Regions from separate parts of the Pacificibacter sp. genome, predicted to be linked through region 1. Evidence: riboswitches for the same ligand, from Rfam matches in the RefSeq annotation. Region 1 holds a riboswitch; the other holds the start of a gene.
The links. Region 1 has a riboswitch for FMN ahead of ABF287_RS01575 (6,7-dimethyl-8-ribityllumazine synthase). Riboswitches for the same ligand answer to the same signal wherever they lie in the genome.
Positions count from the first base shown of each region.

Region 2: it holds a riboswitch for FMN, as region 1 does, so the genes downstream of both, ABF287_RS04300 (DMT family transporter) here and ABF287_RS01575 (6,7-dimethyl-8-ribityllumazine synthase) in region 1, are expected to answer to the same signal.

Region 1 is NZ_JBDMZG010000020.1:51,524-56,985, forward strand. Features, by position in the region: gene ABF287_RS01560 (cysteine desulfurase) at 1-1,043, shown strand, start outside; tRNA gene ABF287_RS01565 (tRNA-Arg) at 1,113-1,189, shown strand; gene ABF287_RS01570 (MipA/OmpV family protein) at 1,322-2,140, opposite strand; FMN riboswitch at 2,478-2,614, shown strand; gene ABF287_RS01575 (6,7-dimethyl-8-ribityllumazine synthase) at 2,703-3,173, shown strand; gene ABF287_RS01580 (DUF882 domain-containing protein) at 3,249-3,818, opposite strand; gene ABF287_RS01585 (L,D-transpeptidase family protein) at 4,376-5,462, shown strand, end outside.
Region 2 is NZ_JBDMZG010000042.1:3,958-9,419, forward strand. Features, by position in the region: gene ABF287_RS04280 (Bax inhibitor-1/YccA family protein) at 1-728, shown strand, start outside; gene ABF287_RS04285 (hypothetical protein) at 877-1,482, shown strand; gene ABF287_RS04290 (GNAT family N-acetyltransferase) at 1,487-2,059, opposite strand; gene rpmG (50S ribosomal protein L33) at 2,194-2,361, opposite strand; FMN riboswitch at 2,701-2,863, shown strand; gene ABF287_RS04300 (DMT family transporter) at 2,946-3,866, shown strand; gene ABF287_RS04305 (DUF533 domain-containing protein) at 3,939-4,649, opposite strand; gene ABF287_RS04310 (STAS/SEC14 domain-containing protein) at 4,782-5,159, opposite strand; RNA gene rnpB (RNase P RNA component class A) at 5,289-5,462, opposite strand, start outside.

The sequences.
Region 1 (5,462 bases):
TTTTGTCCAACCTTGCGACGGACAAATACGAAGGCGTGCGCGATATCGTAAAGACGTTTTTGAACGCGCCTCATGAAGATGACATCATCTTTACCTCTGGCACGACCGAAGGCATCAATTTGATCGCTTACAGTTGGGCCATGCCACGCCTTCAGGCTGGTGACGAAATTCTGATTTCCGTTTTGGAGCATCACGCCAACATCGTTCCATGGCATTTTCTGCGCGAGCGTATGGGGGTTGTGATCAAGTGGGTCGAATGTGCCCCTGATGGCAGCTTAGATGCGCAAGCCGTGATTGACGCGATGGGGCCAAAAACCAAGCTGGTTTCTGTGACGCAGATGTCAAACGTCACCGGCACACGCGTTGATGTGAAAGCCATTTGCCACGCCGCACGCGAACGCGGCATTGCCAGCTTGATCGACGGATCTCAGGGGGCTGTACACGGTCCTGTTGATGTCCAAGATTTGGGCTGTGATTTCTATCCTATCACCGGTCATAAACTTTATGGTCCCTCGGGTTCAGGGGCGATTTACGTGCACCCTGATCGCCAAGCCGAGATGCGCCCTTTCATGGGCGGTGGCGATATGATCGACGTTGTTGGACGGGACACTGTGACTTACAACAAACCACCGATGAAGTTCGAGGCCGGCACGCCTGGCATCGTGCAAACCATCGGAATGGGCGTGGCTTTGGACTGGTTGATGAACGTTGGCATGGACAATGTCGCAAAGCATGAAGCCGAGATTGCCACATACGCGAGCGAGAAGCTGCAAAGCCTCAATTGGTTGCAGGTTCAAGGCACAGCGCCAGATAAGGGCGCGATTTTCTCGTTCACGATGGCTGGTGCCCATGCGCATGATTTGTCGACGGTGCTGGACAAGCGCGGCGTTGCTGTACGGGCTGGTGCGCATTGCGCAATGCCATTGATGGAGCACTTGGGCGTGACTGCCACCTGCCGCGCATCTTTCGCGATGTACAACACCAAAGAGGACGTCGACACATTGGTCTCAGCGCTTGAGTTGTGTCACGATCTGTTTGCTTAAAAGACAATGCCTGAGGGGCGCGAAAACCATTTGCACCCCTCAAACCCATGGCCTATACCGAGCCTCAATGCACCTATAGCTCAGCTGGATAGAGCGCTGCCCTCCGAAGGCAGAGGCCAGAGGTTCGAATCCTCTTAGGTGCGCCACAATCCCTTGATATTACGAGCAGTATGCCAGATGTGCATCTGTCGCTCTTTTAAGTTGATGGATGAAAGAAGAAGCTTTCGCCATGACCGTCCTTGCAGGGCATGGCGCAACAGCGAAAGCTTTCAGCGCTCTTAGAATGTGTAGTTGATAAAGATGCCCGTGCGAACCTGATCCTGCGATCCGCGTTCTTGTACGATGGAGGAGTCCCCAACATCACCGGTCAATTGGTCGTAGTCTACAAATCCAACCAAAGATGTATGTTCAGACAGTGGCATCATGACAGAGGCGCTTAGGCCGTAGGAATTGATCCCACCGCCTGCGTCATACTCACTGATGCCTGAGGCAATGGATTGCGTTTCTGAGACGTCAAAGTAGGCACTGTTGTAGGCATCGTCGGCAAACGTCACTTTCGGTCCGACTGAGAAGAATGCAGGGGCGGCAAACACGTCGAACAGACCGCGGTAACTGACACTGGCTTCCCCGTGCAAGCCGTCGTGACCGCCGTCGACACCTTGGCGTAGTTCTAGTCTAGACGCGATCGGGCCCGCGCCATATTCCACAAAGCCGCCGATCTCAATAGTGCCGTCAACATCGCCCAATCCAATCAAGTCAGTTGAGGCGTCGCCAGAAATCGTCAAATCGCTTTTGCCAGGGTCTTCTTCACGGCCAAAGTCGTAAGCCAGAATACCACCGGCACTCCAGTTGTCTCGAATGATTGCGGTGTATTCAATGCCGCGCAACGATGCCTTTAGACGCTCTCCGTAGCTCAGCGAGATATTAGGAAACACAGTTGTCTGATAGTCATCATCACCCAAATAGGACGGTGCGCTGACAATACCGCCACTGATGGTGATTTGCAGGCCTTCATTGTGACCGCGGTGATCCTGCGCCAGTGCGGCTGTTGGCAATGCGATGCTTACGATTACGGAAAGAGTTGGCAGTAAATTCATGTACTTTCACCTTTGATATCGACCTCAGGTCGTCATGTTTCTGTTCAAGACATTAGATATATGCACTGTGATCTCAGGCTTCATCGTGCGGTTGCTTGATGCTACATATAGTGTGAGGGAATGATATGTCCCGCGTGCAGCTCTCATTATCTATGCAGCGCTGCAAATTCTCCTTCCGAACCGCCGTTCAATCAGTGTGATGGTGAGGTAAATGTCCGGAATGGTTTGCGGTGAGTCGCGTTGTTTATGTGCATTTTGTGCCAATGTTCTGTGCTTTGGTGCATTCATTTGGAGGCGCACAGGTCTTGACCTTATTTGCGGTACTGCCTAAATTTAGGACAGTTCTCAGGGCGGGGTGTAATTCCCCACCGGCGGTTATAGTCCGCGAGCGCCTTACGCGTAAAAACGTAAGGGTCAGCAGATCTGGTGAAATTCCAGAACCGACGGTTAAAGTCCGGATGGTAGAGAATGGGGTGTGAACAGGGGGCTTTGGCTCGCTGTGAGTGCTCCTTCGTGCTCTGGGACCTAACAGTGTAAACTCAAGGGTTCCAAAATGACTAACATGACTTCAAACTTCGAAACATCTTCTCCGCGCATCGCGTTTATTCGCGCCCGTTGGCATGCTGACATTGTCGATCAAGCTTACGACGGATTTTGCGCACAAATTTCAAAACACGCGCCTGCGTCGTCCACAGACGTCTACAATGTTCCTGGTGCATTTGAAGCACCTCTTTTGGCCAAGCGCCTTGCAAAAACCGGCAAGTACGATGCGATCGTTGTTGCGGCTTTGGTCGTCGATGGCGGCATTTACCGTCATGACTTTGTGGCAGACGCCGTGGTCTCTGGCTTGATGAGCGCGCAGCTGGAAACTGAAGTGCCGATGTTCTCCGTGTCTTTGACGCCGCATCATTTTCATTCCACCGAAGATCACATCAAGTTCTACACCGACCATTTCTTGAAAAAGGGTGCTGAGGCAGCGAATGCCGTTCGGGATGTGTTGGCTTTGGAAATTCCGGCGCCCGTTGCGGCGTAACGGTTCTTGTATCGCAAAACAAAGAAGCCGCCCAAAGGGGCGGCTTTTAAAATGGTGTGATGAAATAGGGCGAAATCAGCCTTTCCATGTCCGTACAGGACCACAATCCATGTGAACAAAGTTCGCTCCACGGTAGCTGCCAACGCCGCCAGCTGAGCAATTTTGCGCAGCTGCGGCCATTTGGCCAACGGAGCGGGACTTGAGGCGTAAATCAGCGGCTTCACCCTTCATGTGGAGGGAGTTCTTAGCCACACCACGCGACCGTGAACGCAACAAGTTGTTGGTTTCTGGTGAGCGGTAGCCGGACAGCAACATGTAGGGTTCGTTGACATCCATCAATCCATGAGCCGCAGCCATAATGTCGACGGTGCGGGCGTCAATGGATTTCATTTTGCTGTTGCGCCAGTCGCGCATGAAATATGTCACTTCTTTCAAAGCATCTTTAATGTACTCGCCCTCGACCCAATAGATTGTGTCGATGCTTTCCCCAGTGCGGCCAGAATACATGCGCAAACGACGAATATCGCCAGATCCCCGAAGAAACCCTGCTGCATTGGCATAGACTGGTGCTGCTGAAAGACTTGCTGCTGCAAAACTGCGCAAAAGCGTGCGCCGCGTAATTACGCTAGACTTTTCTGTCGTCATGATCTCAAGCGTCCCATTTTTAAATTCCCGCCTCAACGCGGATGGCTTGGTGTGCCGATTTTTCGGCATTCTAACTGATCGACTACCACTCACTCTGAACTAAATCGTCCCCATGTTTAGGGAAGTCAGCAGCATATTTACCTGTTTCGGACTTTGCCAAAACAACTGTAAGCACTTCAGAACGATGCAATGTTTGACTGATTGAAAACCGTTTCCATCTGTCAAGCGTGGCTTCGCCTCAATTCCCTGAGGTGCTTGCAACTGTTTTATTGCACAAAGTGAATCACCGTCCAAGCGTTCCGTTTGTTGAAAAGGTTAAATCAACGTAAATTCGGCAGAAATCAGCGCATTGGCGGCAAATCTATGCATTTTGGCTGTAATTTCGCAACCTTCGCGGGAGTGCGCGCGAAACGACAAGCCGAATAGCGTGGATATACCTCACGTAAAATTGTGTGCTTTGTCGACCACAAGGCCAACTTCATGCAATAATTCCCCTCACATTCAGCCAGAAATGAGTTAATTTCCTAGTCAATTCGCTGTCTTTTTCGAGGGTAATTATGTTTTTTTCTAAGGTCTCTAAGGCGCATCAAACCGGTCGATTTGCGTCTGTTGTTACCAAAGGCGTCCGTTTTGCAGTTGTTTCCGTCCTGTCCACAGCTTTGGTTGTCGGGGCCCCTGAAAAGGCGACCGCTCAACAAGTGACAGGCTTGATGCAGTCGATTGCTGAAGCTTCCTCAGACCACAAGGCCCTCAGCGAATTTTACCGTGCAACGGGATACAAACCGATTTTTGCGACAAATGCAGGACGGGCGCGGAGCCGCCGTGCCGCGTTGCTAAACGCGTTGAAAGCAGCGCCAGATCACGGCCTTGCGCCCTATGACACGACGTTGTTGGAAAGCAAAATTCGTTCCATAGGTTCTGAACGTGATCTAGGTCGTGCAGAAGTCGAAATGGCCAAGCTGTTTCTTGAATATGCGCGTGACATGCAGACAGGTCAGTTGATCCCATCTCGCATTGATAAAGGCATCGTTCGCTCAATTCCGTACCGTGATGGTGTGGCTCTTTTGACGAATTTTGCGCAGTCCTCACCGCGTGGGTACATCAATCAGCTTGCTCCGAACTCCCCAGAATATGCACGTCTGCTGAAAGAGAAAGCTGTTCTGGAGCGCACAATTGGCGCAGGCGGTTGGGGGCCAAAGGTGTCTGGCGGTAAGTTGACCGAAGGACAGTCGAACGCGAACGTGGTTGCATTGCGCAATCGTTTGATCGCGATGGGATACATGAAGCGTAGCGCCACGACAGTGTTCGATGAGAGCATTAAAGGCGCTGTTCAACGCTTTCAGGCCGCGCATGGTATGACACCTGATGGTGTTGTCGGGAAAGGCACCTTGGCGGAAGTTAACGTGGAACCCGCAACACGTCTTGCAGCCATTCACGTCGCGTTGGAGCGTGAACGCTGGACCAACTTTGAACGTGGCAAACGTCATGTTTTGGTCAATATTACTGATTTCACGGCGAAAATTATCGATAGCGGCAAGGTTACATTTGCAACGCGGTCTGTCGTCGGTGCGAATGACTCCGATCGTCGGACACCGGAATTTTCTGATGTGATGGAATACTTGGTGATCAATCCAACATGGAATG
Region 2 (5,462 bases), on a different contig from region 1:
CCGCCCAAATCGATGCAGGCCTTCGCACGCATATGAACAAAGTTTACGGCACGATGTCTATCGGGCTGTTGCTGACTGCGTTGGCAGCTTGGGCTATTGCAAATCTTGCTGTGACCTCAACCCCAACTGAATTCATGTTCCGTGACGGTCAATACCTGACGGGCCTCGGTCAAGCGATTTACATGTCCCCATTGAAATGGGTCGTCATGTTTGCCCCGCTCGGCATGATCTTTGCCTTTGGCGCAGCCGTTAACCGCCTGTCTGCCTCTGGCGCACAGCTCTTCTTCTACGCATATGCGGCGCTGATGGGCCTCTCAATCAGCTCGATCTTCTTGGTCTACACAGGTATTTCGATCACGCAGACATTCCTCGTGACCGCAATTTCCTTCGCAGGCCTGTCGATCTTTGGCTACACTACTAAGAAAGACCTGTCCGGCATGGGCACGTTCTTGATGATGGGCTTGATCGGTTTGATCGTTGCTTCCATCGTCAACATCTTCTTGGGTTCTGGCATGCTGAGCTTTGCGATCTCTGCCATCGGCGTTTTGATCTTTGCTGGTCTGACCGCTTATGACACGCAGAAAATCAAAACAGAGTACCTTGCGCATGCACATGCGATGGATGCTTCATGGCTTGCGAAATCCGCGATCATGGGCGCGTTGAACCTCTACCTCGACTTCATCAACATGTTCATGTTCTTGCTGAGCTTCCTCGGCAACCGCGAGTAATTTTAGCTACATTCGAATAGAGAAAGGCCGGTCTTAGGACCGGTCTTTTTCATTTGTGACGTTGCTTAAACTGGAGTTTTCGATAGCTTAAAGCGAAACTGAGATGCCGCCACACGAACCTGGTGCCGCGCATGGGCAAAGGACTTATATGAAAATTCTCTATGTTGACGATGAACAAAGCACTCTAAATGCCTTTGCGCAAAACCATGCACGCGACCGCGTTTTCGTGGAAACCCGTCAAGACAGTTCAGATGTGGTCGAGCGCTTGACCGAATGCGCATCAGCAGATTTGCCTAACCTAATCGTGCTTGACCTTTATGCGACAAAGGACGTGCTTAACAGCGCTGAGGCGGCTCAAGTCAACCAACAGGTTGATGATCTCGTGCGCCAGATTTCGGACAAACGCAAAGAACTTGCCACTGTAGTGCATCACTCAAAAACACCGACAGGCCTTGAGACGTTAAAGCGCCTTAAGGCCACACCCAGTTTGCGTGATATTCCCGTTGTTTTGACCACCCGTGAAGGCCTATCCTTGATTGGCGACGAACAGTATAGCGAATCCGTCCAACTTGGAGCCAACTGGATTATGAAAGGGCGCAAGGCACAGACCGAGCGCACCTTTTTCTTTAAGGTAGTGAATGACGCCAGACATGCAGGACCGCGCATCAAGAGAGATGTTTCATTAATGATCGTCGGCACTCTTTTGGGCACGGCCCTAAGTCTTGGGATCCCATATCTGGTGTCGCAAATCTAGACCTTTACGCCAAGGCGCGCTGCATCTGGATCGCAGGGAGGTACAAGCCAGGTTCCAACGTCAATTCAACCTCACCTGTGGCACTGAACCCCTGCGCCTCATAGAACTCTTCAGCCGCCAAAGTGGACAGGCAAAACATTTTCTCAACCCCCTGAGTTTGCGCGTGCGCCAAGGCGTGTTCAACAATCAGCGAGCCAACACCCGAGCGGGTCCATTTGGGCAGAACGGCAACACGGCGCATGTGGCCGTTGCTGGCAGGCCCAAGACCGCCAAAGGGCGTCGCCTGAGACCAACCCCCTGCGCCCAAAAGCACACCGCCAGCGTCCGCAACAAAATAGGTACCGCCAGACAACAGGCTGGGGGCGGTACGCATCAAACGTGGCAAGGCCCGCGCAAGAATATCATCGTGGTAAACGGGCTTCATCAACGCGCCGTAGCTGGCAGCAATCAGCGTATCGATGGCAAGCGCGTCGCTTGGCAAAGCCGCACGCAAAATAAAGGGCGGCAAATCTGTATTGGGGTGCGATTGAAGGCTTAAACTGCCGTCATTCGAAGGGCTTTCTTGTAATAGGCACATATCGGGATCTCCTGTGTCACGCCTATGCTGCGTGTCGTATCGGGGAGGTCCGCGAGGATAATCTTTTAAGCAAAGAAAAACCGCGCGAACCTTGTGGTTTGCGCGGCTTTTGCATTTCGTCGTTCAAATCAGGCTTACTTGATTTTGCCTTCTTTGTACTCAACATGCTTGCGCACAACCGGGTCGTACTTTTTCATGACCATCTTTTCGGTCATCGTACGCGCGTTCTTTTTGGTCACATAAAAGTGGCCCGTGTCCGCAGTTGAGTTCAGACGGATTTTGATTGTGGTTGGCTTAGCCATTTTTAAAGTCTCCAGTCTTTCGTCCAACGGGTCAGTCGGGCACTTACGCGTGACACCCCGTGAAATCTCTTGAAGCCCGCCTTTTATAGGGTTGCCAGACCGAGTCAATGGTCAAGGCGCCAAAAAAAGCAAGCAAGGCCACCATGGCCAAAAAAATAACGCACTGATCGCTAAAAACGTTCAATCCGTCGCTCTTGCGCACCCTATGACACAGATTCGCCGGCACAACCAGTGGCATATGGCAGATCTTTGACGCTTCTTTTTGGCCATTGCGATTCAATACCCCAGTTGCGCTCAAGCGCTTGGCCGCATAACGTCACCGCGCGGTCAATTCGGCCGCAACGTTCTCAGGGCGGGGCGCAATTCCCCACCGGCGGTAAGGTTGGCGTGCGAACGACAACCAAGCCCGCGAGCGCTTTGGGTGGCACGTGCCACTCTTGGGTCAGCAGATCTGGTGTGATTCCAGAGCCGACGGTCATAGTCCGGATGAAAGAGAGCGGGACCAAATGCGAAGCGCCCCACGGCGTCTGCGCACTGTGTTGTCCTGTGTGCCTTGAGTTATGCGCAACAGAAAAGGACATCGCATGACTCGACCAATTCAATCGACCTCCGCGCCATTTGGCGCCCTTCATTCCCCTGCACGGCTCGGCGCCGCCTTAATGGTTATTGCAGGTATTCTCTTCGCCGTGATCAATCTTTTGGGCCAATACGGCACCATGGTTCAGGGCATCGCCCCGACCCGCCTCGCCTTTTGGCAATATTTCATCGCCTTTGTATTTTCCGCCCCTTGGGTGATCCGCCATGGGATCAAGGCCATGCACACCAGCGCGCTGACCTTGCACGTGATGCGCGTGGTATCTTCTGCCATCGGGGTGCAATTGTGGATCACGGGGTTGGCCCATGTGCCAATCTGGCAAGCCATTGCCTTGATCATGCTATCCCCCTTTTTCGTCACGCTGGGCGCGGGATTGTTCTTGGGCGAAAAGAGCACGCTCGAGCGTTGGATCGCTGTCACCGTTGGCTTCATCGGCGGCATGATCATACTGGCCCCGTGGGCAGAAGACTTTTCGGCCTACGCGCTTTATCCAGTGGGGGCAGCTGTGTTTTGGGCTTTGACGTCCTTGCTGACCAAACGCATGACCGCAACGGAAAGCCCTGAGAGCCTGACGGTTTATCTGTTGCTCTTGCTGACACCAATCAATCTGGCCTTGGCTGTCAGTGGCGATGCCGGTCTTGGCAACCTTGCCATCGGGGCAAACCTTGTGGGGCTTGTGATGCTGTCTGCTGGGGTTTTGACTGCGCTGGCGCAATACGCCATCGCCAAGGCTTATAGCGTTGCAGATGCGGCGTATTTGCAGCCCTTTGACCACCTCAAACTCCCGCTCAATGTGGGCTTTGGCGTGCTGGCCTTCGGCTTTGTCCCACCAGGGTCGATGTGGCTTGGGTCCCTGCTAATTGTCGGCGCGTCCGTGTATCTGCTGCGCCAAGAATCGCGCAGCACTTGACGCATCCCACCCTAAAATCAAAAAAGGGCGGCCCCATCAGGCCGCCCTTTTCAATTTAAAAAACCCGATCGCTTACAAAGCAGGTTTGCCCATAGACAGATGAATCTCTGTTTGCTTAGCGGGATCCAACTGAACCGCCTCGGCCAAAGCTTTCAAAAACGTGCGCTCTGCATCTGTATCAACCGAAATCGCCATCAACGCAGCCGCATAGACTTTGGCTTTGGTCTCTTCTGTCACATCCTTGGCCAAAGCCGTCGGGTCAACGGGGGCATCAAGTTCACCTTGGACGAAATCAATTTCTTCTTGCGAGGCGTCTGTCAGGTGATCCAAGATTTTGGTGCGTTCTTCGGCGTCGATTTCACCATCAGATTTTGCGGCCATAATCATAGCGCGGATCATCAGCTTGGCGTTTTCTTCAGTGGCCTCACCGATGGGCGTGCCCTCGGTCACAGACGCGAACATATCAGACAGACCGCCAGCACCCGCAGCCGCCGCACCACCCATTGCAGAGAACAAAGATCCAAGGCCAGCTTCGGTCGCCTCGGACGCATCGGCGGCTTGCGCACCGAAGGTGCTCATCATTTTGCGAATGGCGTCGGCTCCACCAGGGACGCCGAACTTTTCAGCCATCTGTCCCATTTGATCCGCCATACCGCCTTCATCGCCAGCCTTGCGCATGGCGTCGCGCACGCCGTCCATACCGCCCATTTTACGAACTTTATCAACGCCTTTTGCCGCCGCAAAACCAACAGCCAACGTGGCCAGTGTTTTCATGAAACTCATGGGTCTCTCCCCGTTAATTACCAAACTCACTTATAAGTATGGGGGCGAGCGCACATTTTTCCAAGGTTTTAGAGCAATTAGGGGGAGGCAATGCGCCCCATTCACCCCCAATACCCCAAGTGGCGCAAAGCGTTAGTCTGCGCCGTCGCCTTGTAACCAAGCCTCAGCCGCAGCCGTTTCATCGAACTCAAAGCTTTTGATATCAAGCCCTGGAAACAAAGCGCCCTCAAGCGTGGCGGCTTTTCGCAACCACCCCGCATCGGTCAACACGGCGCATTTGTCGTATTTGCCAAGCAAACCAAACAGCTTTGGCAAACGCGCGAGTTCCACGCCGATGGCCGCCAATGAGGGCAACGAGAATTCAGAAATCTTGTAGAACATTTGCCCATTCGTGACGTCTTCAGACAGCTCGATGAGTTCATCGAGACCTTCACGCATCACTTGCGCATCAAGCGCGCCGCTCAGAGAAATATCCACTCGGTTTTCAGAGTGTTTTGTGACTTTTAACATCGAAACAACCTCCATTCATTGCGCTTTTTGATACCACAATGCGAATATGGCGGTGTTGATGTCGGTCAAATACGTGAAAATTTTGCCAAAGCCTGTCTGGTGCCGCACCCTTGAACACTGGTCATTGATTTGCACGGATGGCCTATAAGCCGGATTTTGTTCAGGCGCGAACGCCGTCGATGACCATTCCTCTAGGTGCATTGTTACCAATACACTCAAGCTGCCAACCCGGGTCTCTCGGGCTTGAACCTCCCTATGATGACGTCGCTTGCGCGATGCCTCACACGAAACCCCTATTTGGCA